Regions from separate parts of the Pedococcus sp. P2_D9 genome, predicted to be linked through region 1. Evidence: predicted binding sites of a transcription regulator. Region 1 holds the regulator's gene; the other holds the start of a gene.

Region 1 (13,315 bases):
ACCAGCCTCGGCGCGCTCCCAGCAGGGCGAGAAAGGTTCGCGCCATCTGACGTTGGTGGTCGCGGACGGCGCTGAGCGAGCCGGGGAACGTCGGCTTCACGCACGCGTCGACCATGTAGCCCACGATGACCGCGAGGAAGGCATCGACGGCCTCCGGGTCGACATCGTCGAGAAGCGGCGACCGCTGGACCATCCAGTCGACGTCGAGACCGTGGTGCGCCATCAACGGCAGGAGCCCGACGAAGTCGCACCACGCGGGCCCACGCGCGACCCAGTTCCAGTCGAGCAGACGCGCCCGGCCCTCCGGGGTGATGAGCATGTTGTCCGGCCTCAGGTCGCTGTGCACCAAGCGATCTCCGACGAGGGCCTCGCTGGCCAGCCGTCCGAGGCCGGCCACCTCGGCCGCTCGCTCGGATGGCAGTGGCGGTATGCCGTCCGGCCACGACCGCGCGCCGTTCGCCAGGTCGTCCAGGCACGCCAACGACGCGGCGTCGCCGCCGACGTCGAGCGCCAGGGAGGCGTCGGTCAGCCCGGCAACGACCGAAGGGTCCATCTGGGCGAGCTCGATGCACGCGGCGTGCGCCGCCTCGGCATCGCGCTGGGTCCACGGCGTCCCGGGCATGTCACCGTCGATGGCTTCGAGGACGACCAGTTCCCAGTCCCCGGTCGAAGTAGCCCCTACCAGCTGCGGCGCGGTCACCCGGCCCGCGAGGAGCCGCAGGATGCGCGCCTCGCGCGGAATGGCCTGCAGGGCGAAGGGCGCCGAGGGCCCGGCAGCCTTGGCAAAGACTCGGCGACCGTCGCGCAGGCCCAGCAACCCGGCATACGCGCCGGTGAAACCCGTGGTCACTGGTGGGGGGGCGACCTCGACCGGCGACCCGGCCACGGTCGCGATGCCGTCGCGCACCTCCGGTGGCAGCGCTGCGAAGGCCGGTCGCACGGAGGTGTGCCGGTAGTCGACCTCATCGGTCACGGGCGGTCCTTGGGCCTCCACAGCAGCCGGCCCGGACGGCGGCGGTCGCGCAGGGCGTGGGAGCGCCAGACCAGGACCGGGTGCGACGCCAACGCGTTGACCACCCAGACGAAGAAGCCCTTCTCCGTGGTGGCCCGGTCGGCCAGCGCGTTCACGTCGACCGTGCGGTTGAGGTACTTGCCGGCGGCGAGCGTCGCCATCGCCCCGGCGCTGCCGTGGGGGACGAGGGAGTACCCGAAGTTGTCGGCGGTGTACTCCTGGCTGCGGCTCAGCGTCGACCCGACGAACGGGATCCACTGTGCCCCGCTGATGGCCAGGATCCGCCAGTAGCTCGTGTGGCCCGCGGCGATGTGCCCCACCTCGTGCCCGATGATGAACCGCAGCGCGTCCGGGTTCCGTGCCTGCCCGCCGATCTCGAACAGGTCGCTGTACACGAAGATGAACCGGCGGTACCCGTGCCCGGAGGCGGCGGCGTTGATCATGCCGTTGCCCAGGACGACGTACGCGTCGGGCACCTTCGGCAGACCGTAGTGCGCGCAGGCGTCGAGCAGCATCTGGTGTGCCTCGGGGTACTGCGTCGGCGAGATCTTCACGCCGGACAGGCGCAGGCTCGCGTAGAGCTGGCCACGCAGGAAGTAGATGAGCAGCGGTGCCGCCAGGAAGAACACGGCATAGGGATCGGGCTCCCGACGGTCGATGATGGCCGAGGCCACCTCGTAGCCCGACACGGCCCACACGAGCAGCGACCCGAGGATCACGACCACCAGGCAGAGGTTCTCGAGGGGGTGTCGCAGGTGGGACCGCACGTGCTGGCGGTACCCGGGTGGGGCAGGGGGGAGCAGCGGCGCCTCGCCGGCGGGCTGCGGTGCCCCTGGCGGGTGGGCGTACCGGATCTGTTCGGCCATGGTCCCCTCGATGCTGTGTCGGTCGCTCCGATGCTATGTCTCGACGGCTGGGCGATCCGCACCCAACCCGCCACAGGGGCGCACCATGGAGGAATGACCGGCCGACCTGCTGTCGTTGCACTCCCGTGACCGACGCCACCCTCTCCGCGCAGACAGAGCTCGACGAGCCCACGGTCCGCCCCGCGCACGTGAACCTCGCCCTGCTGGCGCTGGCCGTCGGTGGGTTCGCCATCGGTACCACCGAGTTCGTGACGATGGGGTTGCTCCCCGAGGTGGCGGCCGGGGTCGATGTCGACATCCCGACGGCTGGCCACATCGTGTCTGCCTATGCCGCGGGCGTGGTCGTGGGCGCACCGGTCCTGGCGACCCTGGGCACGAAGATGCCCCGCAAGCAGCTGCTGCTCTGGCTGATGGGGGCCTTCGCCGTGGCGAACGTGCTGTCCGCCTTCGCGAGCAGCTACGGGCTGCTCATGGCGGCGCGGTTCCTGTCGGGACTGCCGCACGGCGCGTACTTCGGGGTCGGGTCGCTGGTCGCGGCGTCGATGGTGCCAGCCCACCGTCGCACCTGGGCGGTGTCGATGATGATCACGGGACTCACGGTGGCCAACATCGTCGGTGTGCCCGTCACGACACGGATCGGCCAGAGCTATGGCTGGCAGTGGCCGTATGCCGCGGTGGGAGTGATCGCCCTGGTCACCGTCCTCGCGGTGTGGCGCTGGGTGCCGTTCTGCCCGCCCGACGGCGGGGTGAGCATGCGTTCGGAGCTGTCTGCCCTGAAGCGGCCACAGGTGTGGCTGGCGCTGGGGATCGGCACCGTCGGCTTCGGCGGCATGTTCTCCACGTTCTCCTACATCTCACCGACGATGACCGAGCTCGGCGGCTTCGGCCGCGCGACCATCCCGCTGATCCTCGCGCTCTACGGCGTGGGCATGACGGTCGGAGCGCTCCTCTCGGGTCCGGTGTCCCGCCTCGGCCTGCTCCGGGGGATCACCGTCCTCCTGGTGGCGATCGCCGTCATGCTGTTCCTGTTCGGCCCGGCCGTTCAGGCGGCGAAGTGGTCCGGCCTGATCGCCGTCTTCGTGCTCGGGCTGCTGCCCAGCATCCTCGTCCCGATGCTGCAGACCCGGCTGATGGACGTCGCCCACGAGGGCCAGGCCCTCGCGGCCGCCCTCAACCACTCGACCCTCAACATCGCCAATGCCCTCGGCGCCTGGCTCGGGTCGATCGTCCTCTCGGCGGGTCTGGGCTACGAATGGCCGTCCAGGGTCGGCGGCATGCTGGCCGTGGCCGGGATCGGCATCGCCCTGTGGTCGGCCCTCCTGCAGCGATCGACCAACCGGCGCCAGTCGAGCCAGGCGGCGAGGACAGGGGCGCCGGCAGCCACGAGCTGACGGCGCGTCACCGGCATACCCCGTTGCATGGGAGGATGGGCCGTTCCGTTCTCCCGATGCCCCGTGAGGTTTGAAGCACCCGTGTCCCCGATGGCCCGCACCGCGCTGCAGCCGCACGCAACGCCGCCGGACCTGATCCGGAACTTCAGCATCATCGCCCACATCGACCACGGCAAGTCGACGCTGGCCGACCGGATGCTCCAGGTCACCGGCGTCGTCGACGGCCGCGACATGCGCGCGCAGTACCTCGACAAGATGGACATCGAGCGCGAGCGCGGCATCACGATCAAGTCGCAGGCCGTCCGCATGCCGTGGGAGCTCGACGGGACGACCTACGCGCTCAACATGATCGACACCCCCGGGCACGTCGACTTCACCTACGAGGTGTCGCGGTCGCTCGCCGCGTGCGAGGGCGCGGTCCTGCTCGTCGACGCTGCCCAGGGCATCGAGGCCCAGACGCTGGCGAACCTCTACCTCGCCATGGAGAACGACCTCGCGATCATCCCGGTGCTCAACAAGATCGACCTGCCCGCGGCGCAGCCGGAGAAGTTCGCCGAGGAGCTGGCCGGCCTGATCGGCTGCGAGCCGGAGGACTGCCTGCTCGTCTCGGGCAAGACCGGTGTGGGCGTCGAACCCCTGCTCAACGAGATCGTCAGGCAGCTGCCGCCGCCCACGGGTGACGCGGACGCGCCCGCCCGCGCGATGATCTTCGACTCGGTCTACGACACCTACCGCGGTGTGGTCACCTACGTCCGGGTCATCGACGGCAACCTCAACCCCCGCGAGAAGATCGCGATGATGTCCACCAAGGCCACCCACGAGCTGCTCGAGATCGGGGTCAGCTCGCCCGAGCCCACTCCGGCCAAGGGGCTGGGCGTGGGGGAGGTCGGCTACCTCATCACCGGCGTGAAGGACGTGCGCCAGTCCAAGGTCGGCGACACCGTCACCAACGCGGCCAAGCCCGCCAAGGAGGCGCTCGGCGGCTACCGCGACCCCAAGCCGATGGTGTTCTCGGGTCTCTACCCGATCGACGGGTCGGACTACCCCGACCTGCGCGACGCCCTCGACAAGCTCAAGCTCAACGACGCCGCGCTGGTCTACGAGCCCGAGACGTCCGCCGCACTGGGCTTCGGCTTCCGCATCGGCTTCCTCGGCATGCTGCACCTCGAGATCGTGCGCGAGCGGCTCGAGCGCGAGTTCGATCTCGACCTCATCTCGACGCTGCCCAACGTCGTCTACGACGTGACGATGGACGACGGCAAGGTGCTCACGGTCACCAACCCGAGCGAGTTCCCCTACGGCAAGGTCAGCTCGGTCACCGAGCCGATCGTGCGCGCCACGGTGCTGGCACCGAGCGAGTTCATCGGCGCGATCATGGAGCTGTGCCAGCAGAAGCGCGGCACCCTGCGCGGCATGGACTACCTCTCCGAGGAGCGCGTCGAGATGCGCTACACGCTCCCGCTCGCCGAGATCGTCTTCGACTTCTTCGACCAGCTCAAGTCGCGCACCCGTGGCTACGCCTCGCTCGACTACGAACCCGACGGTGACCAGGTGGCCGACCTGGTCAAGGTCGACATCATGCTCCAGGGGGAGACGGTCGACGCCTTCAGCTCGATCGTCCACAAGGACAAGGCCTACGCCTACGGCGTGATGATGGCCGGCAAGCTCAAGGACCTCATCCCGCGCCAGCAGTTCGAGGTGCCCATCCAGGCTGCGATCGGCTCACGCATCATCGCCCGCGAGAACATCCGCGCGATCCGCAAGGACGTCCTCGCCAAGTGCTACGGCGGCGACATCAGCCGCAAGCGCAAGCTGCTCGAGAAGCAGAAGGCCGGCAAGAAGCGGATGAAGAACATCGGCAGCGTCGAGGTGCCGCCCGAGGCCTTCATCGCCGCGTTGTCCAACGACGCAGTCACGAAGAAGTAGCCGCTTCGCCGTTTCGCGGTGTTACCGTCCGGTAACATCAGCGCATGGTCGACACCTACGCGATGTACCGGCGCCTCACGGCATACCCGCAGGGCAAGCGTCTCTTCTCGCTCGTCTTCGAACAGGCTGCGCCCTACTTCCGCACCGCACGTCCCCGGTTCGTCGAGCTGGGACCCAACCGTGCCGAGCTGACCATCAAGAAGCGTCACCGCGTGCAGAACCACATCGGCACCGTCCACGTCATCGCGATCTGCAACGGCCTCGAGGCGGCCATGGGCGCCCTCGCGGAGGCGACCATCCCGCCGACGCGCCGGTGGATCCCCAAGGGCATGGAGGTGGAGTACACCGCCAAGGCGACCACCGACATCACCTGCGTCGCCGAGACGGACCCGGCCGACTGGGCGCGCGAAGGCGACGTGGAGATCCCGGTGCGGGTCAAGGGAGTCCGCGGGGACGGCACCCCCGTCGTGCAGGGCACCATCCGCCTCTGGGTCACCGACAAACCGGCTCGGTGAGCCGCCGCAGGCGAGCGCCACGACCCGGTATGCCGCGGGGCCGGGTCAGGCCCGCAGGCTCGCGCGCAGGGCGTCCACCTCGTCCTCGCTCCAGCCCTGCGCGCGCAGCCAGCCGCTGGCGCCGCCGTAGCGCTCGGTCAGCACGCTGAGGATCCGCTCCATCGTCTCCGGCTTGGGACGGTGGTGGTCCATCGGCTGTCCCGCCAGGACCTCGCCGTAGGCGGGGCGAGCCATCAACCTGGCCACGACCCGCTCGATCCGCTCACCCGTGGCGACGTAGTCGGCGACGACGTCCTCGTCGCTCACGCCAGCCACGGACAGGGCCAGACCCACGACGGTGCCCGTACGGTCCTTGCCTGCGGCACAGTGCACGATCGTCGCGCCGCGGCTGCGCGAGACGACCTGCAGGGCAGCGCTGACCGAGTCCGGCCGGTGGGCGAGGTAGCCGAGGTAGTGGCTGGCCCAGTAGTCGTCGTCGAGACGCGGCTCGGCGTCGGCAGCGGCCTGGGCAGCCTTGGACCAGGGGAGGACCAGCGCCTCCGCCGCCGTCACCTCCCGGACGTCGTCGCGGAAGAGTGAGTGGTGGTGGTGCGTGAGGTCCCGGGCACGCAACGGCCCCGGGCCCTCGATCTGCACCTCGACGTTGCTGCGCAGGTCGACGATGTCGGTGACGCCGATGCGCTCCACGAGGTCGACGATGTCGGCGTCGGTGAGGTCCTGGAGGTTGTCCGACCGCAGCAGTCGTCCGGTGGCGACGTGGCCACCGTCGGTGGTCGGCAGGCCTCCGACATCACGCATGTTGACGACGCCGTCGAGGTCGATCCAGAGAGGGGTGGTCACCTGCTCGACCCTACGCGTGAGACCCCCGGACATAGGTGAAGGCCTCGGAAAGTATGAGTTTCCGAGGCCTTCGACGGTCAGGACCGAGGTCCTGACCGACGCTCTCGCCGAAGCGATTGCGTGGGTTATTTCTAATCCAGGGACGACTGCGCCACAAGTGGTTCAGCGGAAATTTCTGGGACTTTCGGGGGCCATTTCGAGTCCACTCCGGCGTGTCCCCAAGACACGCCGTGTCCGGGCTGCGGGCGTCGCCTGCGAGGATGGAGCCATGCCCAGCGCCCTGCCCGACGGTGACCCCGCGCCGTCGGACGGGCTCCTCCCAGAGGCATCGCTCCAGGCTCTCGGGGACCGTCCGTTCGGCATCTACCTGCACGTACCGTTCTGCTCGGTGCGCTGCGGCTACTGCGACTTCAACACGTACACGCTGACCGAGCTCGGCGTCGACGGAGCCAGCATCGGCACGTTCGCTGACGCGGCACTGCGTGAGCTGGTGTTCGCGGTCGACGTGCTCGGCGAGGTGCCGACCGTCGACACGGTGTTCGTCGGCGGCGGGACCCCCACGATGCTGGCCGCGGAGGACCTCGCCCGGATGCTGCACGGCATACGGGACCGTTTCGGGCTGGCTCCTGGCGCCGAGGTGACCACCGAGGCCAACCCCGACTCGGTGACTCCCGCGGGGCTCGCCGTCCTCGCCGAAGCAGGGTTCACCCGGGTGTCGCTCGGAATGCAGTCGGCGGTGCCGCACGTCCTGCAGACCCTCGAGCGCACCCACGACCCGGCCAACGTCGAACGCGCGGTCGACGCCGCCCGCGCCGCCGGGCTCCAGGTCAGCCTCGACCTCATCTACGGCACCCCGGGCGAGTCCCTCGACGACTGGCGGACCAGCCTGGCTGTGGCGAGCTCGCTGGAGCCCGACCACATCTCGGCGTACGCCCTGGTGGTCGAGGAGGGCACCAAGCTGGCGGCCCAGGTACGGCGCGGACAGGTGCCCGCTCCTGAAGACGACGACGAGGCGGCCAAGTACGAGATCGCCGACGAGCACCTCGCCGCGGCGGGCTACACCTGGTACGAGGTGAGCAACTGGGCCCGGCGCGAGGATGCGCGGTGCCGCCACAACGAGGGCTACTGGGCCGACGGCAACTGGTGGGGGATCGGGCCGGGCGCACACAGCCATGTGGGCGGAGTGCGCTGGTGGAACGTCAAGCACCCCAACGCGTATGCCGCCCGCGTCGCCGAGGGGCTCAGCCCGGCTCACGGGCGGGAGACGCTGACCGACGAGCAGCGGTACGACGAGCGAGTGCTGCTCGGCGTGCGGCTCGTGGACGGTCTGCCGATCGCGGACCTGCGTGACGACGGGCGCCTCGCCGTCGCCGGCCTGATCGCCGACGGTCTCGTGGACGCGCAGGCGGCCCTGCGCCGTCAGCGGGTGGTGCTGACGAGGCAGGGCCGCTTGCTGGCGGACACCGTCGTGCGACGGCTCCTGGGGCTGCGCTGAAGTTCGGACTGTGCTGACGTTCGCACTGCGCCGACCGCCAGGCAGTTACCTCACCAGCTCGGGCGTGAGGGGGTAGCGGTACCACTCGCCGTGGTTGGCCTTGACCGCGGCGATGATCGAGAAGACCACCCAGGCGATGCCCGTGGCGATGAAGAAGGGGATCCCGATCAGCACGAACGAGAGGAGCCCGAAGACCCACAGCGCGATCGTGATGACGATCTGGAAGTTGAGCGCCTGCGCGGCGTGGAACCGGATGAACGGCCCCCGGTCCTTGAACACGAGGAAGACGATGAGCGGGCCGAGGAACGGGAAGCCCACCATGGCCGCGACGAACGGGGCGATGTGGACGAGGGTCGCCCAGGTCTTCTCGTCCTGGGGCGACATCGGCCGGGGAGCCACGCCGTAGGCCGCCGGCGGGGGCTGGGTCGGCGGCCGGTCCTGTGGCTGGTCCTGTGGCTGGTGCGGCGTCGGCTGGTAGCCGGGGGGCGCCTGTGGGGGCACCTGCGACTGCTGCGGCTGCTCTGGTTGGTCGGTCATGGGTCTCTCCGTGGTGAGGGTCTGCGTGGTGTCTGCACCCAGTGAAACGCACGACGACCTCCGAAAGTCCACCTTTCGGGGTGTAGGCAGGGGAGGTTCAGGGACAGGTCAGGGTCGACCCCGAGGCAGGGGTCGCCGAGGACGTCAGTGCCCCGGCTCGCTCACCCTGTGACATCTCGTGACTCCGTCACCCTGTGACATCTCGTGACTCCGTCACGAAGTCGATGAGCTCCTCGACGCTGGCCAGCAGGGTCGGCTCGAGGTCGGCGTAGGAGCGCACGGTCCCGAGGATCTGCTTCCACGCCCGCGCGATGTCGGCCTGGTCGTGGAGCGCCCAGCCCAGGTGCGCGCAGATGCCGTGCTTCCAGGACTGGCCACGGGGGATGACGGGCCACTGCGACAGCCCGAGCCGCTCCGGGCGCACGCTCTGCCACACGTCGACGTACGGGTGCCCCAGCACACGCACGTGCGCGGCATACGGTCCCCGCGCGGCGTCCTGCACCACCCGGTGCTCCTTGGTGCCCGGCAGCAAATGGTCGACGAGGACTCCCATCCGGCGGCCGGGGCCGGGCTGGAAGTCCGCGATCGCCGCGACCAGGTCGTCCACGCCGTCGAGCAGCTCCACGACGACGCCCTCGACCCGCAGGTCGGCGCCCCAGACCTTCTCGACCAGCTCGGCGTCGTGCCGGCCCTCGACGAAGATCCGCGAGCCGCTGGCCACCCGCGCGGTCGCTCCGTGGACGGCCCGTGAGCCGGAGGCGGTGCGCGAGGCGACGGCCCTGGCCTCCGCCAGCTGCGCGCGCGCGGCAGCGGTGGGCGGCGTCAGGATGACGGGGGAGCCGTCGAGCAGGAAACCCGGACCCATCGGGAAGCCCTTCGTGCGGCCGCGTCGGTCCTCGAGGTGCACGACGCGCATCCCGCCGGCCTTCTCGACGCGGACCACCGCACCGCACCAGCCGGTCTCGACGTCCTCGACGACCAGGCCGGTCTCGGCCTCCACCTCGCGGGAGCGGCCCCGCGGGGGGACCTTCCAGTCGCCGGACAGGACATCGGAGCCATAGCGGTCGGACACCGACGCAGGGTATGCCGCCTCGGGGCCTTGGCGGCGCGGGCGCGCCGCCCGTGCGGTCAGGACACGGGAACAACGTAGACTTGGCACTCGCTGAGCCTGAGTGCCAGCCTGTCCGTAGCCGGGCCAGATCGGTCGAAGGAGGTGCCTGATGAGTGAAGAACGTCGACTCGCAGTGTTGCGCGCGATCGTGCAGGACTACGTCCAGACCTCTGAGCCGGTGGGTTCCAAGGCCCTGCTGGACCGGCACCAGCTGGGGGTCTCGGCCGCGACCGTGCGCAACGACATGGCGGCACTGGAGGAAGAGGGCCTGATCGCGGCTCCGCACACCAGCGCCGGGCGCGTGCCGACCGACGCCGGCTACCGCCTGTTCGTCGACCGGTTGAGCTCGGTCAAGCCCATGACGGCGGCCGAGCGGGCCGCCATCGCCCAGTTCCTCGAGGGCGCCGTCGACCTCGACGACGTGGTGGACCGGACGGTCCGACTGCTCGCCTCACTGACGCGGCAGGTCGCCGTCATGCAGTACCCGTCGCTGACCCGGTCGACAGTGCGGCACATCGAGTTCGTCGCGATGGGCCCGACCCGCCTGATGGTCGTGCTCATCGTCAACACCGGCCGCGTCGAGCAACGCATCATCGAGACGAGCCACGACCTGTCCAGCAAGGACGGCGAGGCGACCCTCGGGCTCGTCCGGGTCAAGGTCAACGCGCGCGCCGTCGGGCAGCGGCTGGTCGACGCCGCGGCGTCCCTGGCGAGCCTCGCCGACGAGTTCGAGCCGGGCGACCGTGACCTGGTGCGGGCCGTCGTGCGGTCCCTCGACGACGCCCTCGTCGAGGAGCGCGAGGAGCGTGTCGTCCTCGCGGGTACGGCGAACCTCGCGCGCGTCGGCACCGACTTCCCGCTCAGCATCGGCCCGGTCCTCGAGGCCCTCGAACAGCACGTCGTGCTGCTCAAGCTGCTGGGCACCGCGCGCGAGACCTCCGACACGGTCTCGGTGCGCATCGGCCACGAGAACCCGTTCGCCGGGCTCCAGTCGACCTCGGTCGTCTCGACCGAGTACGGCTCGGGCTCCGAGCTCGTCGCCGGTCTCGGCGTCCTCGGCCCCACGCGGATGGACTACCCCACGACGATGGCGTCGGTGCGGGCCGTGGCGACCTACGTCTCCCGAATCCTCGCGCAGTGACGCGCGTCCGACCTCGTACCACCGACCGTCACCCCGGTGACACCAAGGACATTCGTTGAACGACTACTACCAGGACCTGGGTGTGTCCCGGGACGCCAGCCCCGACGACATCAAGCGCGCCTACCGCAAGAAGGCCCGCACGCTGCACCCGGACGTCAACCCGAGCCCGGAGGCGGAGGAGCAGTTCAAGAAGGTGTCGCAGGCCTATGACGTGCTCTCCGACGCCGACAAGCGCCGGTCCTACGACATGGGGTCGGACCCCTATGCCGGCGGCGCTGCCGGGTTCGGGCAGGGGTTCTCCTTCAGCGACATCATGGACGCCTTCTTCGGCGCCGGGGCAGGTCAGGCACAGCGGGGTCCGCGGTCGCGGCAGCGACGTGGCCAGGACGCCCTCATCCGGCTCGACATCGACCTCGGCGACGCCGTGTTCGGTGCCGAGAAGGAGCTCGCCATCGAGACGGCCGTGGTGTGCTCCACCTGTCACGGTGACGGTGCCCAGCCGGGCACCGCTCGCCGCACCTGTGACGTGTGCGGCGGTCGCGGCGAGATCCAGCAGGTCCAGCGCTCCTTCCTCGGCCAGGTGATGACGACCCGTCCCTGCGTCACCTGCCAGGGCTACGGTGAGGTGCTCGTCAGCCCGTGCTTCGAGTGCTCCGGTGACGGCCGGGTCCGCACCCGCCGTACCCTCAAGATCAAGGTGCCTGCCGGAGTGGACACCGGCACCCGCATCCAGCTCGCAGGCGAGGGTGAGGTCGGCCAGGGCGGCGGTCCCGCCGGCGACCTCTACGTCGAGGTGGCGGTGCGGCCCCACCAGACCTTCCAGCGGCGTGGGGACGACCTGCACTGCACCGTCGAGCTGCCCATGACCGCCGCCGCTCTCGGCACCACCGTCAAGCTCGACACGTTCGACGGCAGCAACGAGCTCGAGATCAAGGCCGGCACGCAGCCCGGCGACGCCATGACGCTGCGTGGCCTCGGGGTCACGCACCTGCGCGGCACCGGCCGCGGCGACCTCATCATCCACGCCAACGTGCAGACCCCGACCCGCCTGGACGAGCAGCAGGAGGAGCTCCTTCGCCAGCTGGCCACGCTACGCGGTGAGGAGCACCCGGCCGGGCGGTTGTCCCCGGCCCACCCCGGGCTGTTCGGCAAGCTCCGCGACGCCTTCAAGGCCAAGTAGCCAGGTCCGCCCGACGTGACCCTGCCGCTGTTCCTCGTCGAACCAGCCGTCCTCGTCGAGGCTGCCGCGGGCACGCGCGTGGTCCTCGATGGTCCGGAGGGCCGGCACGCAGCCACCGTCCGCCGGATCGCCCCCGGAGAGCGGGTGATGCTTGCCGACGGCGCCGGCCTGCGCGTCACCTGCACGGTCCAGGCGACCGGCAAGGCAGAGCTCGAGCTGGTCGTCCTGGAGGTGTGCCGCGAGCCGGAGGTTGTGCCCCGGTTCGTCCTCGTGCAGGCCCTGGCCAAGGGTGACCGCGACGACCAGGCCATCGAGGCGGCGACCGAGTTCGGGGTCGACGAGGTGGTGCCCTGGCAGGCGTCGCGCAGCATCGTCCAGTGGCGTGGTGAGCGTGGCGACAAGGCCCGCCGCAAGTGGGAGTCGACGGTCACCGCAGCGGCCAAGCAGTCCCGCCGCGCGCGAGTGCCGGTCGTCGCAGAGCTGGTCACGACCAAGACCCTCGCGGCGCGCATCGCCGGCGCCGCGGCGGCATACGTGCTGCACGAGGACGCGACACAGACCCTTGCGGCCCAGGCGCTCCCGACCGACGGCGACGTCCTCGTCATCGTGGGCCCGGAAGGCGGGATCACCGCCGAGGAGGTCGGTGCGTTCGAGGAAGCAGGGGCGCTGACCGTCCGCCTCGGCGACACCGTGCTGCGGTCCTCCAGCGCCGGGCCTGCCGCGCTCGCGGTGCTGAGCGCGGCCGGCCGCTGGCGCTGAGGGACCCTAGCGGACCGAGAAGGACACGACCTTCTCTGCCGCCAGCTTGTTGCCACCCTCCATGCTCGGCTCGAAGACCCGGATCGAGTAGTCGCCGGCGGTGAGCTTGCCGAGGTCGATGGAGTAGGTGCCCTGCATCGGGGCTCCGATCGAGGCCGTGGTGTGCCCGGCCTTGACCTTGGTGCTGCCGCGCCTGAGCTCGTAGGTGACGTTGGCCTCGAACACGATCGCCAGGCCCTCCACGACCACCGGCTTGGCTGCCGAAAGCACCTGGTCGCGGCCGGGCGTGGTGACCCAGATGGGAGCGACGTCCTCATAGAGCCGGTCGGACGGCGGCCTGGTGAAGGTCTGGGCCGTCGAGATCGACCCGAACAGCGTGGTCGAACCGTCGGCGACCTCGAACCGCACAGGGAAGGTCTGCTGGATCGCGGCCTGCGCGGTCCACACGAGCTCCTGGACGGCGAGCCGCTTGTTCTCGTCACCGACGACGGCGTCCTTGGAGCCGCCGTTGGCCAGGTGGACCGTGATCAGCCTGTCGGTGA
Region 2 (17,853 bases), on a different contig from region 1:
GGGGGTGCGCCTCGGTCGCCTGCTGACCGCCGGCGACCTCGTGGTGCTCACCGGTGGGCTCGGTGCCGGCAAGACCACGCTCACGCAGGGCATCGCCGAGGGCGTAGACGTGCGTGGCCCGATCACCTCACCCACCTTCGTGATCGCGCGGGTGCACCCGTCCCTGGTGGGCGGGCCGGCACTGGTGCACGTCGACGCCTACCGACTCGGTGGCTTCGCCGAGCTCGACGACCTCGACCTCGACGCGTCGCTGGAGGAGTCGGTGACCGTGGTCGAATGGGGCCACGGCCTCGCGGAGGACCTCGCCGACGACCGCTTGGAGGTCACGCTGTCCGGGGAGGACACCCGCCGGGCGCGAGTCCAGACCCACGGCGCCCGATGGGTCGATGCCGACCTCACGCCCCTGGGGGCGGCTGGATGAGCCGCGTCGTGCTGTCGATCGACACGTCCACGTCCGTGAGCGTGGCGGTGTCTGTTGGTTCGCGGTGGGCCTTCGGAGGGTCCGACGACCCGCGCGGTCACACCGAGAGCGTCGCGCCCCTCATGCGCGACCTCATGGCCAGTGCCGGGGTTGTCGCATCAGACGTGACGGACGTCGTCGTGGGCAACGGTCCCGGGCCCTTCACCGGGCTTCGGGTCGGCATCGTGAGCGGGCTGGTCTTCGGGCACGCCCGAGGAATCCCGGTGCACGGAGTGTGCAGCCTCGACGCCCTGGCGCAGCAGGCGGTGGAGGAGGTCGGCGGCGGCGAGTTCCTCGTGGCCACTGACGCGCGACGCAAGGAGGTCTACTGGGCTCGCTACCGGGTCGACCTCGACCAGCCTGAGGAGGACCGGGCCGTGCGCCTCACCGACCCGGCCGTCGCGCGTCCCGCGGACGTGCCCGAGGAGGACCGGATGCTGCCCACCGCCGGTCGTGGCCCCGTGCTCTATCCCGAGCTCTTCCCCCGACCGGTCGAGGTCCTCGACGTCTCGGCAGGGCTGCTGGGCGGCATTGCGCTGCAACGACTTGCCGCCGGCCTCGAGCTGCCCGTGGAGCCGCTCTACCTGCGCCGCCCCGACGCGCTCACCACCGCCGAGCGGGCCAAGCGGTGACGACGACCATGCGAGACCTGCACTGGACCGACCTCGACGACGTCGTCGCCCTCGAGGGGGAGCTGTTCCCCGATGATGCGTGGACGCCCGCCTCACTCTGGGCCGAGCTCGCTGCCCGACCCCGACGTTCCTACGTCGTCGAGGAGGACGCCGACGGAATGATCGTTGGCTATGCCGGCGTCGACCTCGGCGGCGAGGTCGCGGACGTCATGACCATGGCCGTCGCGCCCCGCGCGCAGGGGCGCGGCCTGGGTCGCCGGCTCCTCGAGGAGCTGGTGTCGCGCGCGAGGGCCGACCACGCGGCATACCTCATGCTCGAGGTGCGGGCCGACAACGAACCGGCCCGAAAGCTCTATGAGGCAAGGGGATTCGAGACCTTGACCGTGCGTCGGCGCTACTACCAGCCTGGCGACGTGGACGCCCACGTGATGCGGCTGACCCTCCGGGAGGTGGCGCCGTGAGCGCCGACCAGCCGCTCGTCCTCGGGCTCGAGACGTCCTGCGACGAGACGGGCGTGGGCATCGTGCGGGGCGAGACCCTGCTCGTCGACGCGATCGCCAGCAGTGTCGACGAGCACGCGAGGTTCGGCGGCGTGGTGCCCGAGGTGGCCAGCCGTGCCCACCTCGAGGCGATGGTGCCGACCATCGAGCGAGCCACCCGCGAGGCGGGCATCAAGCTCGCCGACCTGGACGCGATCGCGGTGACCTCAGGTCCCGGACTCGCCGGCGCCTTGATGGTGGGTGTGGCCGCCGCCAAGTCGCTCGCAGTCGCACTCGGCGTCCCGCTGTACGGCGTCAACCACCTCGCGTCGCACGTCGCCGTCGACATCGTCGAGCACGGCCCGCTGCCCGAACCCACCCTGGCCCTGCTCGTCTCCGGTGGGCACTCGTCCCTGCTGCTCGTGCCCGATGTCACGCACGACATCCAGTCGTTGGGGTCGACGATCGACGACGCAGCGGGCGAGGCGTTCGACAAGGTGGCGCGGGTCCTCGGGCTGCCCTTCCCGGGCGGGCCGCCCATCGACCGCATGGCGCGTGAGGGTGACCGGTTCGCGATCGACTTCCCCCGCGGGCTGACGACCGGGCGCGACATGGAGCGCTACCGGTTCGACTTCTCCTTCTCGGGGCTCAAGACCGCCGTCGCCCGCTGGGTGCAGGCGCGCGAGGCGGCGGGGGAGCCCGTGCCGGTGGCCGATGTCGCCGCGTCGTTCCAGGAGGCGGTCACCGACGTGCTGACCCGCAAGGCCGTCCTGGCCTGCAAGGAGCACGGCGTCACGAACCTTCAGATCGGTGGTGGGGTGGCGGCCAACAGCCGGCTGCGCGCCATGGCCCAGGAGCGCTGCGACGCGGCGGGCATCACGCTGCGGGTGCCGCGCCCCGGACTCTGCACCGACAACGGTGCGATGGTCGCATCGCTCGGGGCGCAGATGGTGCTCAAGGGACGAGCGCCCTCAGACCTCGGGCTCCCCGCGGACTCCTCGATGCCCGTGACGCTGGTCCAGTCCTAGCCGGTGACCCGGCAGGCCATCCCTGGGAGCCGGTGAAGCTGTCGGTCAGGAGCACTTCACGAGGCCGAGGTCGGCCTTGAGGTCGAGCACCCTCGCCGCCGCCGCGTCGACCTGGGCCGCGAAGGCCGGGCTGGCTGCCCGCTTGGCGGCGATCGCCTTGAGCATGACCGGCGCCTGCGACGCCCTGGCGGTGAGGACGACGTCGCCACCGGCAGCGATGAAACGGGTCGCCCGCTGGCCGACCGGAATCGACGACACGGCCTTGGCGGCGCCCACGTCGTCGGTGATCACGACTCCGTCGAAGCCCATCGTGTCGCGAAGCAGCCCGGTGACCACGGCCTTGGAGAACATCGCCGGGTTGTCCGGGTCGAGCCTGGGATAGCGGGCCGAGGAGATCATGACGATCGGTGCGCCGGCACCGACTCCCGCGGCGAACGGTGCCAGGTAGGGGTCGCCGGCGTCGGTCGTGCGGTCGGTGATGCCGCTGCTGCTCACGTCGGTGTTGCCGGTGACGCGACCAAGCCCCGGGAAGTGCTTGAGGGTGGGGGCGATGCCGGCAGCGAGGGTCCCGCGGACGAAGGCCGCGGCATACCTCGCGTTGGTCGAGGGCGAACCGGGGGCGAAGTCGCGGCGGTAGCGTCCGATCGGCTGGTTGGCCGCGCCCAGCGAGGTGGGCACGGTGTCCGCCACCGGTGCCAGGTTGACGTTGACGCCTGCAGCCGCGAGCTCGCGGGACCACTGCTCGACGTTCTTCTCCTCGCGGGCGACGCCGGTCGTGGCCTGGGTGCGGGCCGACGGCATCCGGGTGAACCCCGGGCCTCGCAGCTGCTGGACCTGGCCGCCCTCCTGGTCGGCGGCCACCAGCAGCCCGTCCGCGGCCGCCGTCCTCAGTCGCTTCGAGATGGTCGCCATCGAAGCGGACCCGCCCGACCACCCGCCGAGGTAGATCACCCCACCCAGCCGCTGCGACCGGATCTGGGCAGCGAGGGCCCGTGAGCTGCCGGTCGGCTGGAGCCCGACCATCAGCAGCTGACCGGCCCGTTGCGGCGCGGTCATCGCGGCAGCGAGCTGCTCGCCACAGGTGGGGGCTGGGGTGGTCGTCGTGCTGGACGTGCTCGAGGGCCCAGAGCTGGAGCTGCTCGGGCTGGTGGCCGACCCCGACGAAGACCCTGAGGTACCCGAAGACCCGCTGCCCGAAGACCCAGTGCCCGACGACCCGCTGCCCGCGTCGCACCCTGCGGTCGCCGTGAGCGCCGCGACCGCCAGGCCGACCAGGAGGAGGCGGGCGTGGCGCGCCGGGTGAGCAGTCACGCACGGAACCTACCTCGGCCACGCAGCCGCGACGAAACCCGGACCGGGCTGCCGCCAACCCGCCTCTGGCAGGATCGCCACATGGCCATTCCCGTCGTCCTGGACGTCGACACCGGGGTCGACGACGCCTGTGCGCTGTTGTTGGCGGCGCTGCATCCAGCGCTCGACCTGCGTGCCGTGACGTGCGTGGGGGGCAACGCGGCGGTGGACGCCGTCGTGGCCAACACCCTCACCGTGCTGGACGCGGCGGACCGCGCCGACGTCCCGGTGGCCAGGGGTGCCGAACGCCCGTTGCTGGAGGAACCGGTCGACGCCAGGCACGTCCATGGCCGGGACGGGATGGGTGATCTCGACTGGGCCAGGTCCGAGCGCCGGCCCGACTCCCGCCACGCCGTGGAGCTGTTGCGCGACGTGCTCTTGGAGGCTGCCGCCCACGCCGACGACGCCCGCCGGGTCACCCTGATCCCGCTTGCACCGCTCACCAACCTGGCCCTGCTCCTGCGCACCTATCCCAGTGTTGCCAAGGGGATTCGCGAGATCGTCTTCATGGGCGGGGCAGCGCAGGTCGGCAATGCGACAGCCTCGGCCGAGTTCAACGTCTTCCACGACCCGGAGGCCGCGGCAGTCGTGCTCGACGCCTGTGCCGACCTCGACATCCCGCTCACGATGTACGGCCTGGACGTCTTCTACGAGCCACGGGTCAGCCTCGAGACGGCCCGCACCCTGGCGGCACCGGGTGGTCACGACGCAGCCGAGCTGGCCGGGCGCCTCATCGAGTTCCAGTGTGAGCGGTTCGGGTCACCGGACGCCACGATCGGCGACGCCGGTGCCGTCTGCGCCGTCCTGGAGCCGGGAGGAGTGCGCCGTGAGCGGCTCCCGGTGCGCGTCGAGCTCGCGGGCACCTGGTCCCGCGGACGCACGATCGTGGACAGGCGGGAGTGGTCAGGTGGCCTGGCCCACGACCCCCACGGCCAGGCCCGGTCCACCATCGACGTCTGCCTCGAGGTCGACGGCCAGCGCTACGCCACCCTGTGGCTCGACACCGTCAGCGGCGGGAGGCGCTGATGGGGCGGGTGGTCGTCCTCGGGTCGCTCAACGTCGACCTCGTCGCTGCGGTCGAGCGCCACCCGGGGCCGGGCGAGACCGTCCTCGCCGACGGCCCGCTGCACCGGTTCGCGGGCGGGAAGGGCGGCAACCAGGCCGTCGCGGCTGCCGCGACCGGTGCGACAGTGGGGTTGGTCGGCGCCGTCGGGTCGGACGACGCAGGCCAGGCCTACCTGCAGCGGCTTCGCTCCCGCGGGATCGACGTCTCGGCCGTGCGCGTCGTCGATGCCGCCCCCACAGGCCAGGCGTGGATCACCGTCGACGACGAGGGCGAGAACTCCATCGTGGTCATCCCCGGTGCCAACGCCCACGTCTCGGCCGACGACCTGCCGGACCCCTTGTCCGACCTCGAGCCCGGCGACGTCCTGCTGGTCCAGCTCGAGGTGCCGCTGCGGACCGTCGCAGCTGCCGCGCGCGCCGCCCACGGGCGTGGCGCCCGCGTGGTCCTCAACGCAGCCCCGTATGCCGCCCTGCCGCGCGACGTCGTGGCCCTCGCCGACCCGCTCGTGGTCAACGAGCACGAGGCGCTCCAGCTGGCCGACAGCGATGCCGCCCCGACCTCGGTGCTGGTGACCTTCGGCGCAGCCGGGTGCAGCTGGGACGGGGAGCGGTCGGACGGCATACCCGTGGACGAGGCGGAGGTGGTCGACACGACCGGCGCTGGCGACGCGTTCTGTGGGGCGCTGGCGGCGGCTCTGGCGAGCGGAGCGGACCGCGAGGCGGCCGTGAGGGCAGCGAGCCAGGCCGGCGCGGATGCGGTCCGTCACCGCGGTGCCCAGCTCGACCCCGAGCTCTAGCCAGACCAGCCGGACCGTCCGCGACGTCGGGCCATCAGTGGCTCACGAGACACGTGCAACCCCGCCCGCGTGCCACACGGGTGGCCAGGAGTCGAGAGGGCGGTCTAGTAGACCGAGACGTGCACGTGGTCGTAGTGGTTGGCCGTGGGGCTGCCACGGTCCGCCATGGCCTCCCAGGTGCCGCCCGGATTCCAGATGCGCTGACGCCAGATGAGGTACTTGATGTTCAGGGCCCCGGGATTGGCCTGCAGGAAGCTGGCGATCTCGTTGCCCTCGGCCGTGCTGCACATGATGTCGACGGCGTGACCGCTGCCGTGGTCTCCCGGGTCGCCGGCGCGGAATCCGCCGAACGGCCCGGAGCCGGGGAACTGCTTCTTGACGGCGTTGATGACGGCGATCGCGTTCGGCGTCATGCCACCGACGTTGGACAGGCCCGCGCGTGAGGTGTTGCGCGAGACCGCCGTGCTCGTGCGATCGGCCGTCGGGCTCGCTGAGGGCCGCGGCTTGCTGCGCCCGGCCGACTCGGCCTGCGCGGTGAACCCGATGACGCCGTAGCGGGTGACCCGGGCCGGTGCTGACACGGCCTCGGCCCGCGCCTCGACCGGGGGCCGAACCTGTGCGGACGTCAGCTCGAGGGTCGGGATCGACGCGGGGGCCGCGAAGGCGGTGGCCACGCCGAGAGCCGAGGCGGCGACGCCGAGACCCTTGAGCGCAGACCGGTGGCTGGGGCGTCGCCAGAGGCCAGACAGGACCGCGGCGCGGCGGGTCCTGGTGGCTCGATGGCGGCCGGAGCCGGTGGTGTGAGGGGAAGGCATCGCGGTCGAGGATACGAGATGGTAACGGCGCAGGGCGAACTCCCGGCGATTTCGGGCACGGCTTGACCAGGGGTGCCTGCAGTTGCCTCCGGTTGCCGCGCCGGTCAGGCGGGTCGGACGATGATCGCGACCTGGTTGCTGCGCACGCGGGTGAGGATCACGATCGCCTCGTTGTGCCCCTTCGCGGGCAGTCGCAGCTGTCGTCGCAGCAGGTCCGCGTCGACGCTGACGCCGCGCTTTTTGATGGTCAGCCGGTCGATGCCGTGGTCGCGGAGCCAGCCGCGCAACGCCTTGACGTTGAACGGCATCGCCTCCACCACGGCATACCGCTTGGCGAAGGGGACGTCGACGGACCGGCTCGACCCGACGTAGCCGACGCCGGCGTCCAGCTCGGCCCCGTCGGTCGCGGCCGTGAGTGCACCCACCAGACCGGCGCGCAGCACTGCCTTGTCAGGTTCGTAGAGCCAGCCACCCACGTCGGCGAGGTTCTGCAGCGGTGGAGCGGTGCCGTCCCCCTCTGCCTCGGTCACGACCACGGCTGGCCCGGCCTCGCGCAGCAGGGCGGCGGTGCGCCCACCAGTCCGCACCAGCGGTCCCCACCACACGGCACACTCGACGACGTCGCCCTCCCAGGACGTCCACTGCGCCTCCGCGCCCGGAGGCAGGGCCGCGTGCGGGAAGCCGGGGCTCAGCTTGGCCCCGGTGGCCGGCAGTGCGCGGGCCACCTCCTGGACGGTGGTCCAGCTCGGCGAGATCTCGGCGAGGTTGAAGATCCTGCGGGTCCGGCCGCTCACGTCGGCGACGCCGGGCGTGCGTCGCGCCGGGTCGAGCCACGCCCCCACGCCGCGCGCCCCCTCACCAGCCGGCGCGGTGAACTCCTCCGCCACCCCTTGGTATGCCGTGGAGTCCGGCCAGTGCCGCAGGTTCACCGCCGCGATCCCCGCGGTGACCTCGTCGGCGTCGATGGCCCTGACCCGCAGGTCGAGGCCCGCCATCGCCATGGCGTCCGAACCGATGCCGCACCCGAGGTCGTGCACCGTGTGGATGCCGGCGGCCCGGAAGCGCTGGGCGTGCTGAGCGGCCACCGCCAGCCGGGTCGCCTGCTCGAGCCCATCGGAGGTGAGCACCATCCCGCGGGCGAACTCGCCGAACTTGTCCTGGGCCTTGGCTCGCAGCCGGGCCTGGTTCAGGGCAGCTGCGACGAGGTCCGGCTCGAACCCCGCGGTGCGCAGCCGGTGCTGCAATCCCAAGGCGGCCGACTCGTCGTACGGCGGGAGGGACTGCAGCAGACCCCAGCCCTCGCCGGTGGTCAGCCGTCGCAGCAGGGCCAGATCCATGCCCGGCATTCTGTCGTACGCCCGGGTGGTGGGTGGACTACGGGCGTCGCCATTCGTAGGGGGTCGTGGTCGACACCTTGAGGAAGCCGGAGCGCTCGAGGATCGGCCGGGAGAACTCGGTCGAGTCGCTGTTGATGTAGCGCTTGCCGTGGCCGATGGCCGAGCGTGCCCGCGCGGAGGTCAGGGCTCGGTAGATCCCCCGTCCGCGGAACTCGGGCCGGGTCGCGCCGCCCCAGATGCCGGCGAACTCGGTGCCGGCGACGGGCTCGAGCCGTCCGGCGCTGACGATCTGGCCGTCGTGCTCGGCCACCCACATCTCCATGTCGTCGCGGGTCCGCAGCCGGTGCAGGACCTGGTCCGCGTGGTCCTTGGCTTCCTTGGCGTCGTCGCCGAACACCTCCGCCTGCATGGAGCACATCGCCCGGATGTCGCCCTCGTCGGTCACCCGTCGGATGGCGACGCCGTCGGGCAGCGCGAAGTCGACGGCGAGCAGGCGGGCCTCGCCGATCATGATCGACTCGGGTTCGTCGGGGGTGAAACCGCGTGCGACCAGGGCCTCGTGCAGGCCGGGGGCGTGGTCGTGGCCCCGGGACTTCCACTCGACGGCCGTGATCTCGGGCATCGCCTCGTAGTGCGCGAGGGCCCCAGCCACGAGCTGTGCGACCGACTCCCTCGTGGCCGGACCGGCGTCGGTGTCGAGGGTGCGGTAGGTGATGAAGCCGTGCCCACCCATGAACGTCGCGAGCACGAGGGGGCCGAGCCGGGCGGTGGCCAGTGACGACGGCACCTCCCGCTCCTCGCGCAGCTGCTCGTCGTACGCTCGCAGCAGCACGGCGGAGGTGTCGGCGGCGTTCTCGGGGGAGGTCCCGGCAGAGGTCTCGTGGGTGTCGGTCACGTGGCCGACACTGCCGCCCGCGGGGCCGACCCGGCAACTGGTTTGTCCGTCGCGCAGTCCTGCGTCGTCCGCTCGTGGCGAACGCGCCGACAAACTCTGGCACTCGAGTTGACCGAGTGCTAACCGCGAGCCTAGATTTGCGTTGGCACTCCGGTTCGCCGAGTGCTAACGCAGCCAGTCGGTCGATCCCCGCGACGGCGACCGCCAGGCAGTGACTTCTGTGCCAGAGCAACTTCTGTGCCAGAGCAAGCAGAGCACCACAGCACGACCAGCACCATCCACCTGTCCATCTTCGACATTCCCGAAGGGGAGGTCATCATCGTGTCGGTTTCCATCAAGCCGCTCGAAGACCGCATCGTCGTCAAGTCCGTCGAGGCCGAGCAGACCACCGCGTCTGGCCTCGTCATCCCGGACACCGCGAAGGAGAAGCCCCAGGAGGGCGAGGTCCTCGCGATCGGTCCCGGCCGGATCGACGACAACGGCAACCGCGTCCCGCTCGACGTCACCGTCGGCGACCGGGTCATCTACAGCAAGTACGGCGGCACCGAGATCAAGCACGGCGGCGAGGAGTACCTCATCCTCTCCGCTCGCGACGTCCTCGCCATCGTCGGCTGAGCATCCGCACCGCGTGAGTGACGTGCCCTGTATGCCGGCCTGCCGGCATACAGGGCACGTTGCCTTCAATCCCTCCTGAACCCGATTGCTAGAGAAGGACTTTCATGGCTAAGACGCTGGAGTTCAACGACTCCGCCCGCAAGTCGCTTGAGCGCGGAGTTGACGCGCTCGCGAACGCGGTCAAGGTGACGCTCGGCCCGAAGGGCCGCAACGTCGTCATCGACAAGAAGTGGGGCGCCCCCACGATCACCAACGACGGCGTGACCATCGCCCGCGAGATCGAGCTCGAGGACCCCTACGAGAACCTCGGCGCCCAGCTCGCGAAGGAGGTCGCCACCAAGACCAACGACATCGCTGGTGACGGCACCACGACGGCCACCGTGCTCGCCCAGGCCATGGTCAAGGAGGGCCTGCGCAACGTTGCCGCAGGTGCCGCCCCGGCCAGCCTGAAGCGCGGCATCGACGCAGCGGTCCAGGCAGTGAGCGCCAAGCTGCTCGAGACGGCTCGCGAGATCGAGGGCAAGGAAGAGATCGCCCAGGTCGCCGCGCTGTCCGCCCAGGACGAGACGATCGGGTCGACCATCGCCGAGGCGTTCGACAAGGTCGGCAAGGACGGTGTCATCACCGTCGAGGAGTCGTCGACGGCGACCACCGAGCTCGAGTTCACCGAAGGCATGCAGTTCGACAAGGGCTACATCTCGCCCTACTTCGTCTCCGACGCCGAGCGCATGGAGGCCGTGGTCGAGGACGCCTACATCCTCATCAACCAGGGCAAGATCTCGGCCATCGCCGACGTCCTGCCGGTGCTGGAGAAGGTCATCAAGACCGGCAAGCCGCTGCTGATCATCGCCGAGGACATCGACGGCGAAGCGCTGTCGACCCTCGTCGTCAACAAGATCCGCGGCACGTTCAACGTGGTCGCGGTCAAGGCCCCCGGCTTCGGCGACCGTCGCAAGGCGATGCTGCAGGACATGGCGACCCTCACCGGTGGCCAGGTCATCTCCGAGGAGGTCGGCCTCAAGCTCGACCAGGCTGACCTGGACGTGCTGGGCCAGGCCCGTCGCGTCGTCGTCACCAAGGACAACACCACGATCATCGACGGCGCCGGCAAGCCCGACGACGTCACCGGCCGGGTCAACCAGCTCAAGGCCGAGATCGAGCGCACCGACTCCGACTGGGACCGCGAGAAGCTCCAGGAGCGCCTCGCCAAGCTCGCCGGTGGGGTCTGCGTCATCAAGGTGGGTGCCCACACTGAGGTGGAGCTCAAGGAGAAGAAGCACCGCATCGAGGACGCCATCTCGGCGACCCGCGCGGCCATCGAGGAGGGCATCGTCGCCGGTGGCGGCTCCGCCCTCGTCCACGCCTCCACCGTCATCGACGACCTCGACCTCGAGGGCGACGAGGCGACCGGTGCGCTCATCGTCAAGAAGGCCTCGGCCGAGCCGCTGCGCTGGATCGCCGAGAACGCCGGCATGGAGGGCTACGTCGCCGTCTCCAAGGTGCGCGAGCTCAGCCCGGGCAACGGCCTCAACGCCGCGACCGGTGAGTACGGCGACCTGATCAAGGCCGGCGTCATCGACCCGGTCAAGGTCACCCGCTCCGCGCTGGTCAACGCCGCCTCGATCGCGTCGATGGTGCTCACCACCGACACGCTCGTCGTGGAGAAGAAGGAAGACGAGGACGGCCAGGGAGCCGGCGGCCACGGTCACGGCCACGGTCACTGACCGGGCGCAGCAGGTCGTTCAGGACTGACGACGCGCGGCGCTGAGCTGCGTGGCATACCTCACGAAGGCCCGTCCCCACTGCGGGGGCGGGCCTTCGTCGTGCGCTGACCCGCGTTGACCACGCGGATGCAGCCGAAGTGCTTGCGCTCACTATTCATGTAGTGAATAGTGAGCGTCATGTCGACAGGTCACGTCATCCTCGGGCTGCTGCGCAGGGGGCAGCGGCACGGGTATGACCTGAAGCGAGAGCACGACCAGCGCTTCCCGCAGGCCAAACCCATCGCCTTCGGAGTGGTCTACTCGACGCTGGACCGGCTGCACCGCCGCGGGCTCGTCGAGCCACGCGGGGTGCAGCGGGTCGACGGGCCCGATCGGATGGTCTTCGAGATCACCGAAGCGGGATCCGAGGAGCTGCGGTCGTGGCTCGCATCGACCGATGAGCCGTCCGAGCACGTCGCCAACCCGTTCGAGCTCAAGGTGACGATCGCGCTGCTGCTCGGCGACGAGGCAGGGGCGTCGGCGTTCCTGCGGGCCCAGCGGTCCGCACACCTGGCCCGGATGCGGGCCTTCACGGCTGCCAAGTCGGCCCGGGACTCGTCGCTGCACGAGGTCCTGGCCGCCGACTACGCCCTCGCGCACCTGGATGCAGACCTGAAGTGGATGGACGCGGCACTCCAGCGCGTCGGCACTCTGAGAGAGGAAATCGGGGTATGAACAAGGGGACCGTGCTCAAGGCGCGAGGTCTGACGCTGGCCTACGGGCTGACGCCGGCGCTGCGGGGGATCGACCTGGACGTGCGGCACGGGGAGATCCTGGCGGTGACCGGGCCTTCGGGATCGGGGAAGTCGTCGCTCCTCCTGTGCCTGGCCGGTGTGCTGGCTCCCGATGCCGGCACGGTGGAGTTCGGCGAGCGGGTCATCAGTGCCGAGAGCGAGGCTGCCCGCTCCCGCCTGCGACGTGAGCAGTTCGGCGTGCTGTTCCAGTTCGGGCAGCTGGTCGAGGAGCTGCCTGCGGTCGAGAACGTGGCACTCCCGCTCCTGCTCGGCGGGATGAAGCGGGCCGAGGCGTTCGACCGGGCGCAGTCCTGGTTGCACCGGTTCGGCGTCGGGGACCAGGCCGACCACCGGCCCGGGCAGATGTCGGGCGGGCAAGCCCAACGGGTGGCCGTGGCCAGGGCCATGGTCACCGAGCCGGCTGTCCTCTTCGCCGACGAACCGACCGGGGCCCTCGACTCGATGGCTGCCGAGCAGGTCATGACTGCCATTGCCGAGACCGCGCGGGAGACGGGCACCACCGTCGTGCTGGTCTCGCACGAGGCTCGTGTCGCGGCTTACGGCGACCGTGACATCGAGGTGCGCGACGGCCGGCTCTCCGGCGGCCTCGGCGTCAACGGTGCGGTGCTTGGTTCCGCGGCGTCGGCGTCGGCTTCGGCCTCGAGCCCGCGGGCCGGCTCATGACCTCCTCCAGGCCTTGAGGTTCGCGCTGACGGGTGGGCGCGTCGACCGGCTGCGCCTCGCGATCACGGCGCTCGGCGCCGCCTTCACCGCCTTCATCCTGCTCACTGCGGCAGTTGTGGTGTCGGTCCCGGAAGGGCGGGCTTACCGCGTCGAGGTGCTCAACGACTCCGGACTGCACGCAGGGGTCGTCGCCGCGCTCGTCCTCCTCAGCCTGCCTGCGTTCGTGCTCACCGGCCTCGGGGTGCGCGTCGGGTCACCCCGGCGGGACCGGCGCCTCGCGGCGTTCCGCCTGGCGGGTATGACGCCCGGCGAGGCCCGTCGCGTGGTCTCGTGGGAGACGGGGATCGCTGCGGCAGGGGGCTCGGCCCTCGCTGCTTCGGCCTTCCTGGTGGCCAGGTTGGTGCTCCGTGCCCCGAAGCCGTTCACCGCATCGGTCCGGGGCCCGGATGGTTCTCCTCGGCAGGTGCTCGTGGCCCCCGGTCCGGCCCTGCCGGTGGACGTCTGGCCGCACTGGTGGGCCGCCGCGATCTCGCTGCTCCTCGTGCCGGTCGGGGCCGTGCTGCTCAGCCGCCTGGCGCTACGTCGGGTCGCGCTGACGCCGTTCGGTGTCGTCCGCCAGGTCCGACGTCGCCCACCCGCAGCTCTCCCCGTCGTGGCGCTGGTCCTTGCCTCTGCGGCCTTCGCAGCCTGGCCGAGCATCCTCGGGCGGCTGGAGCTGCTGGAGCACCGGTCGCTGTCCACGTGGCCGCCGATGGTCCTGGTCGTCGTCATCCTGGTCGCTCTGCTGTTCGGCAGCGCGTCCGTGTCACACCTGCTCGGCCGGGTGCTGGCCGCGCGCCCGACTTCCGTCGCCGCACTGATCGCGGCGCGGCGGATGGTGGCCGACCCGTGGTCTGCGAGCCGGGCGACGGCCAGTGTGATCCTGGCGGTGCTCTTCGGCGCGGGTGCCGCCGCCTTCACGATGGAGGCAAACCTGCAGCGACCGGACACAGCCTTCTTCGCGAGCACGTTCGACGTCATCTCCGTCGTTGTCGGGGTCGCGCTGCTGCTCGGGGCCGCCGGCCTGCTGGTGATCCAGCTGGAGTCGATGATGCTGCGTCGCAGGGCGCTCGCGGCACTGGCCGTTGCCGGTGTGCCACGGTCGATGCTCGTCCGCGCCCACCTCATCGAGACGCTGCTGCCCGTGGTGCCCATGGTCGTGCTGGCTGCGGCGGTCGGGACCGTGGCGATGCGCGGTTTCACCGGCGGCGGGCGCCTCGAGGTCGCGAACGACGACTCGGGCAACTGGGACCTCGGCACCCACTTCGTGCCGATCCCCGTGGCGTGGGCCGACCTGGCCATGTTCGTCGGTGGCGCGGTGGGAGCCGTGCTGGTCGCCACGCTGGTGGGCGCCGCCACGATTGGCTCGTCGATGCACGCCAGGGAGCTGCGCGCCACCACCTGAGGGCTCGCCGCGACCTGGGCTCCGCGGCATACGATGCGGGAAGAGGGGTGGCGCAGAGCGAGGTGGCCCATGGCGGATCGGTTCGCCGAACCCCCCAGCTTCGACGAGTACGTCGTGGCCCGGGGCGCCGACCTGCTGCGGACCGCGTGGCTGCTGGTTGGCGACGAGAGGGGCGCCGAGTCCCTCGTCCGCGCCACGCTCGCGCGCAGCTGGCCGCAGTGGCACCACCTGTCCGAGGTAGGTGCAGGGTCCTACGACGCCGAGCTGCGCAAGTCACTGATGGCGAGCTACCTGCGGCCGCAGCTGCGTCGTCGCAGTCACGACGAGCCCGAGGGTTCCGCGGGGCCGCGAAACGCAGCTTCGCCCCCACCCACGAAGGCGGCCGTGCTCGCCGCCCTCGCCGGGTTGTCCCGTCGTGAACGCGCGACGCTCGTGCTGTGGTCCTTCGACGGCCTCAGCGAGGCCCAGATCGCCGATGCCCTCGACGACGGCGTCGCCGCGGTGCACCGCCACCGCCTGCACGCCATGGCGACCGTCGGCGCGCTCCTCGCCCTCGACGAGGAGGGTCTGCGTGCCCTCCTGGCAGGCCTGCCGCCGCAGGACCCGTCGATCAACGGGCTCCTCCAACCGCCGAGGTCGTATGCCGGGTGGCTGCGTGGTGCGCGCGGGTGGGCGTTCGCCGTGGCCGGCCTGGCGGTGGTGGCCCTTGTCGGGGGAGTCGTCTCGCGAGGTGGCGACGGTGGGCTCCCGACTCCGCCGACGCCACCACCGGCGGCCCTGAGCTGCCGGACGACCTTCGGTCCGCCGACCCCGCCCGTCGTGCGCAGCCAGCCGCTCAGCATCACCGTCGCGGCCGTGCTCGTCTGCGCCCAGACCGACGAGGGGTCCGTCTGGGCAGGCTCACTGCCGCCCGATGCCCCGGTCAGCATTCCGCTCGCCGTCGACGCACTGACCCTGCAGCCGCGCACCAGCGGAGCCGAGTGCGCGGACCTGCCTCAGGGGCCAGCCTTCCGGATGGTGTTGCAGGGCAAGGACGGCATCATGACGACCTACGCCAACGAAGGTCTCGCCTGCAACGGCTGGCCGGCCCTGGCGAGCTACTACGTCGCGCTGGCGGAGCAGTCGGCCGAGGAAGGACCGGGGCCCGGCGACACCGGCGCCGTCTTCCTCGGGTGCCCGTCGATCTTGGGGAGGACCCGCTCGGCGCCGGGCGTCGCCCCACCGAGCCTGCCGCGGGGGACCGTGCTGAAGGCGGCCACTGCCTGCCTGCACCCACGACCGATGCTCACGAAGGTCCCTCGGTACCGCGGGATCCGGGGCAACGTCATGGGCGGCCCACAGCTCGCGCAGCTCAACGCCGACCTGGCCAAGGCCGGGTCGAGCGCGGTCCCCGGCAGCTCCTGCTCGGCTGGGAGCTCGCTGTTCGTGGTGCGAGTCATGACCGACGATGGCCGCGTCGTCGAGCTCAGCAGCGTCTGCGCCGACCGGTTCACCGTCGACTGGAAGGCGAAGGACTCCTGGCCGGTCAGCGCCCAGACCCGCGACATGCTGCGAGCCCTGCTCGTCGTCGCCGACTGAGCCCCCTGATCAGGCGTCGCTGACCACGGTCAGCTGCTGACCGGCATACCCGACGGTCTGTCCGGGGCGCACCTGGGCGCCGCGACGAACCTCCACCTCGCCGTCGACGGTGACCTCACCGAGCTCGATGACCGACCGCGCCATGGCGCCGTCGTCGACGACGCCGGCGAGCTTGAGCAGCTGCCCGAGCCGAATGGACTCGTCACGGATGGGGACTTCCACGGGGCTGCTCACGCAGCCGAGTGTAGGTCGCTCAGCTGGCGGCGGGGACGGCGTGGCCGGCGTAGTACGCCTCGCGCTCGTCCTCGGTCATCGCACCCCAGACGCCGTAGGGCTCCCGGACCCGCAGGGCGTGCTCCCGGCACTGCTTGAGGACCGGGCAGGCCAGGCAGACTTCCTTGGCCTGGGTGTCGCGGGAGCGGCGCGCCGGTCCGCGTTCACCTTCGGGGTGGAAGAAGACCTCTGGGTTGATCTGGCGACACGAACCGTCGAGCTGCCATTCCCACAGGTCAGCAACCGGTCCTGGAAGCCGTGACAACTCAGCCATGTCGTCCCTCTTCTCCCTGCGGCACGGTGCCGCACGTCTCGGACGCTACCGCCCTCTGACCTGCGGAAACAGGGTTGGAACGTAAGGACTTGTTCAAGGCCGCGCACCCAGACGGGGGTTGTCCCGAATGCTGGACGGTGCCGCGGCGGGGCCTCGGCAGCCCGTCGTCAGCCCGTCGTCGGCCCGCCATCGGCCGCTTCCGGAGGTCCGTCCGGGGGTGGGGTCGGCGCCCGTTACGATTGGGCAATGAGCCTTGGTGTGGACCTCGATGACATTCGGCGCCTGCAGGAGTCCGCTCCCGCCCCAGCCCCGGACCCCGCCGTCGATCCCGCTCCCGAGCTCGAGGAGCACGACCCGTTCGGCAAGCTGGGCCTGACCTACGACGACGTCCTGCTCCTGCCCGGCGAGACCGACGTGATCCCGTCCGAGGTCGACACCACCGCACGACTCACCCGCGAGATCTCGCTGCGCACCCCGCTGATCTCCAGCGCGATGGACACCGTGACCGAGTCGCGGATGGCCATCGCCATGGCCCGGCAGGGTGGCCTGGGCGTGCTGCACCGCAACCTCTCGATCGAGGACCAGGCCTACCAGGTCGACCTCGTGAAGCGGACCCAGACGGGGATGATCAGCAACCCCATCACGATCGGCCCCGACGCCACCCTCGAGGAGCTCGACCGGATCTGCGGCGAGTACCGCGTCTCCGGCCTGCCGGTCGTCGCCCCCGACAACTCCCTGCTCGGGATGATCACCAACCGCGACCTGCGGTTCACCCCCGTCGCCGAATGGGCCACCACCCGCGTCCGCGACGTCATGACCCCGATGCCGCTGGTGACGGGCGCGGTCGGCATCTCCCGCGCCGACGCCACGGCCCTGCTGCGCCAGCACAAGCGCGAGCGGCTGCCCCTCGTCGACGACCAGGGCCGGCTCGCGGGGCTGATCACCGTCAAGGACTTCGTGAAGTCCGAGCAGTTCCCCGACGCCAGCAAGGACGACCATGGACGCCTCATGGTCGGCGCTGCCGTCGGCTACTTCGGCGACTCGTGGGAGCGGGCGACCACCCTGATGGAGGCCGGTGTCGACGTCCTCGTCGTCGACACCGCCCACGGGCACGCCCGCCTCCTGCTCGACATGATCCGCCGGCTCAAGGCCGACCCCGCCACCGCGCACGTCCAGGTCATCGGCGGCAACGTCGCCACGCGCGCCGGCGCCCAGGCGCTGGTGGACGCCGGCGTCGACGCGGTCAAGGTAGGCGTCGGACCCGGCTCGATCTGCACCACGCGCGTCGTCGCCGGAGTGGGCGTCCCGCAGGTCACGGCCATCCACGACGCGTCCCTGGCCTGTCGCCGGGCCGGCGTACCGGTCATCGGCGACGGTGGCCTCCAGTACTCCGGAGACATCGCCAAGGCGCTCGTCGCCGGTGCCGACACGGTCATGCTGGGTTCGCTGCTGGCCGGGTGCGAGGAGAGCCCCGGTGAGCTGATCTTCGTCAACGGCAAGCAGTTCAAGTCCTACCGCGGCATGGGTTCGCTGGGCGCGATGTCCTCCCGCGGCAAGAAGTCCTACTCCAAGGACCGCTACTTCCAGGCCGACGTCACCAGCGACGACAAGATCGTCCCCGAGGGCATCG

Evidence for each region. Region 1 encodes HrcA, which represses chaperone genes, less so after heat shock. Its sites were predicted from a motif close to TTNGCACTCGNNNNNNNCGAGTGCNAA; they were not measured.
Region 2: a site for HrcA is predicted at 8,955-8,981, ahead of groES (co-chaperone GroES). Genes of this name have one in related genera too.

Annotation. Positions count from the first base shown of each region.
Region 1 is NZ_JBFUEI010000012.1:153,924-167,238, forward strand. It holds gene AC1DXJ_RS17520 (phosphotransferase family protein) at 1-973, opposite strand, end outside; gene AC1DXJ_RS17525 (M48 family metallopeptidase) at 970-1,878, opposite strand; gene AC1DXJ_RS17530 (MFS transporter) at 2,004-3,269, shown strand; gene lepA (translation elongation factor 4) at 3,360-5,195, shown strand; gene AC1DXJ_RS17540 (hotdog fold domain-containing protein) at 5,240-5,710, shown strand; gene AC1DXJ_RS17545 (tyrosine-protein phosphatase) at 5,756-6,550, opposite strand; gene hemW (radical SAM family heme chaperone HemW) at 6,819-8,045, shown strand; gene AC1DXJ_RS17555 (DUF4870 domain-containing protein) at 8,091-8,582, opposite strand; gene AC1DXJ_RS17560 (DUF3097 domain-containing protein) at 8,770-9,654, opposite strand; gene hrcA (heat-inducible transcriptional repressor HrcA) at 9,803-10,834, shown strand; gene dnaJ (molecular chaperone DnaJ) at 10,890-12,014, shown strand; gene AC1DXJ_RS17575 (16S rRNA (uracil(1498)-N(3))-methyltransferase) at 12,030-12,773, shown strand; gene AC1DXJ_RS17580 (Gmad2 immunoglobulin-like domain-containing protein) at 12,780-13,315, opposite strand, start outside.
Region 2 is NZ_JBFUEI010000017.1:35,600-53,452, forward strand. It holds gene tsaE (tRNA (adenosine(37)-N6)-threonylcarbamoyltransferase complex ATPase subunit type 1 TsaE) at 1-421, shown strand, start outside; gene tsaB (tRNA (adenosine(37)-N6)-threonylcarbamoyltransferase complex dimerization subunit type 1 TsaB) at 418-1,092, shown strand; gene rimI (ribosomal protein S18-alanine N-acetyltransferase) at 1,089-1,553, shown strand; gene tsaD (tRNA (adenosine(37)-N6)-threonylcarbamoyltransferase complex transferase subunit TsaD) at 1,550-2,599, shown strand; gene AC1DXJ_RS19555 (glycoside hydrolase family 3 N-terminal domain-containing protein) at 2,645-3,655, opposite strand; gene AC1DXJ_RS19560 (hypothetical protein) at 3,693-3,902, shown strand; gene AC1DXJ_RS19565 (nucleoside hydrolase) at 3,992-4,975, shown strand; gene AC1DXJ_RS19570 (ribokinase) at 4,975-5,811, shown strand; gene AC1DXJ_RS19575 (VldE C-terminal domain-containing protein) at 5,916-6,626, opposite strand; gene AC1DXJ_RS19580 (class I SAM-dependent methyltransferase) at 6,731-7,963, opposite strand; gene AC1DXJ_RS19585 (GNAT family N-acetyltransferase) at 8,001-8,858, opposite strand; gene groES (co-chaperone GroES) at 9,180-9,473, shown strand; gene groL (chaperonin GroEL) at 9,578-11,197, shown strand; gene AC1DXJ_RS19600 (PadR family transcriptional regulator) at 11,375-11,911, shown strand; gene AC1DXJ_RS19605 (ABC transporter ATP-binding protein) at 11,908-12,654, shown strand; gene AC1DXJ_RS19610 (FtsX-like permease family protein) at 12,668-14,098, shown strand; gene AC1DXJ_RS19615 (RNA polymerase sigma factor) at 14,168-15,676, shown strand; gene AC1DXJ_RS19620 (RNA-binding S4 domain-containing protein) at 15,686-15,910, opposite strand; gene AC1DXJ_RS19625 (WhiB family transcriptional regulator) at 15,930-16,223, opposite strand; gene guaB (IMP dehydrogenase) at 16,470-17,853, shown strand, end outside.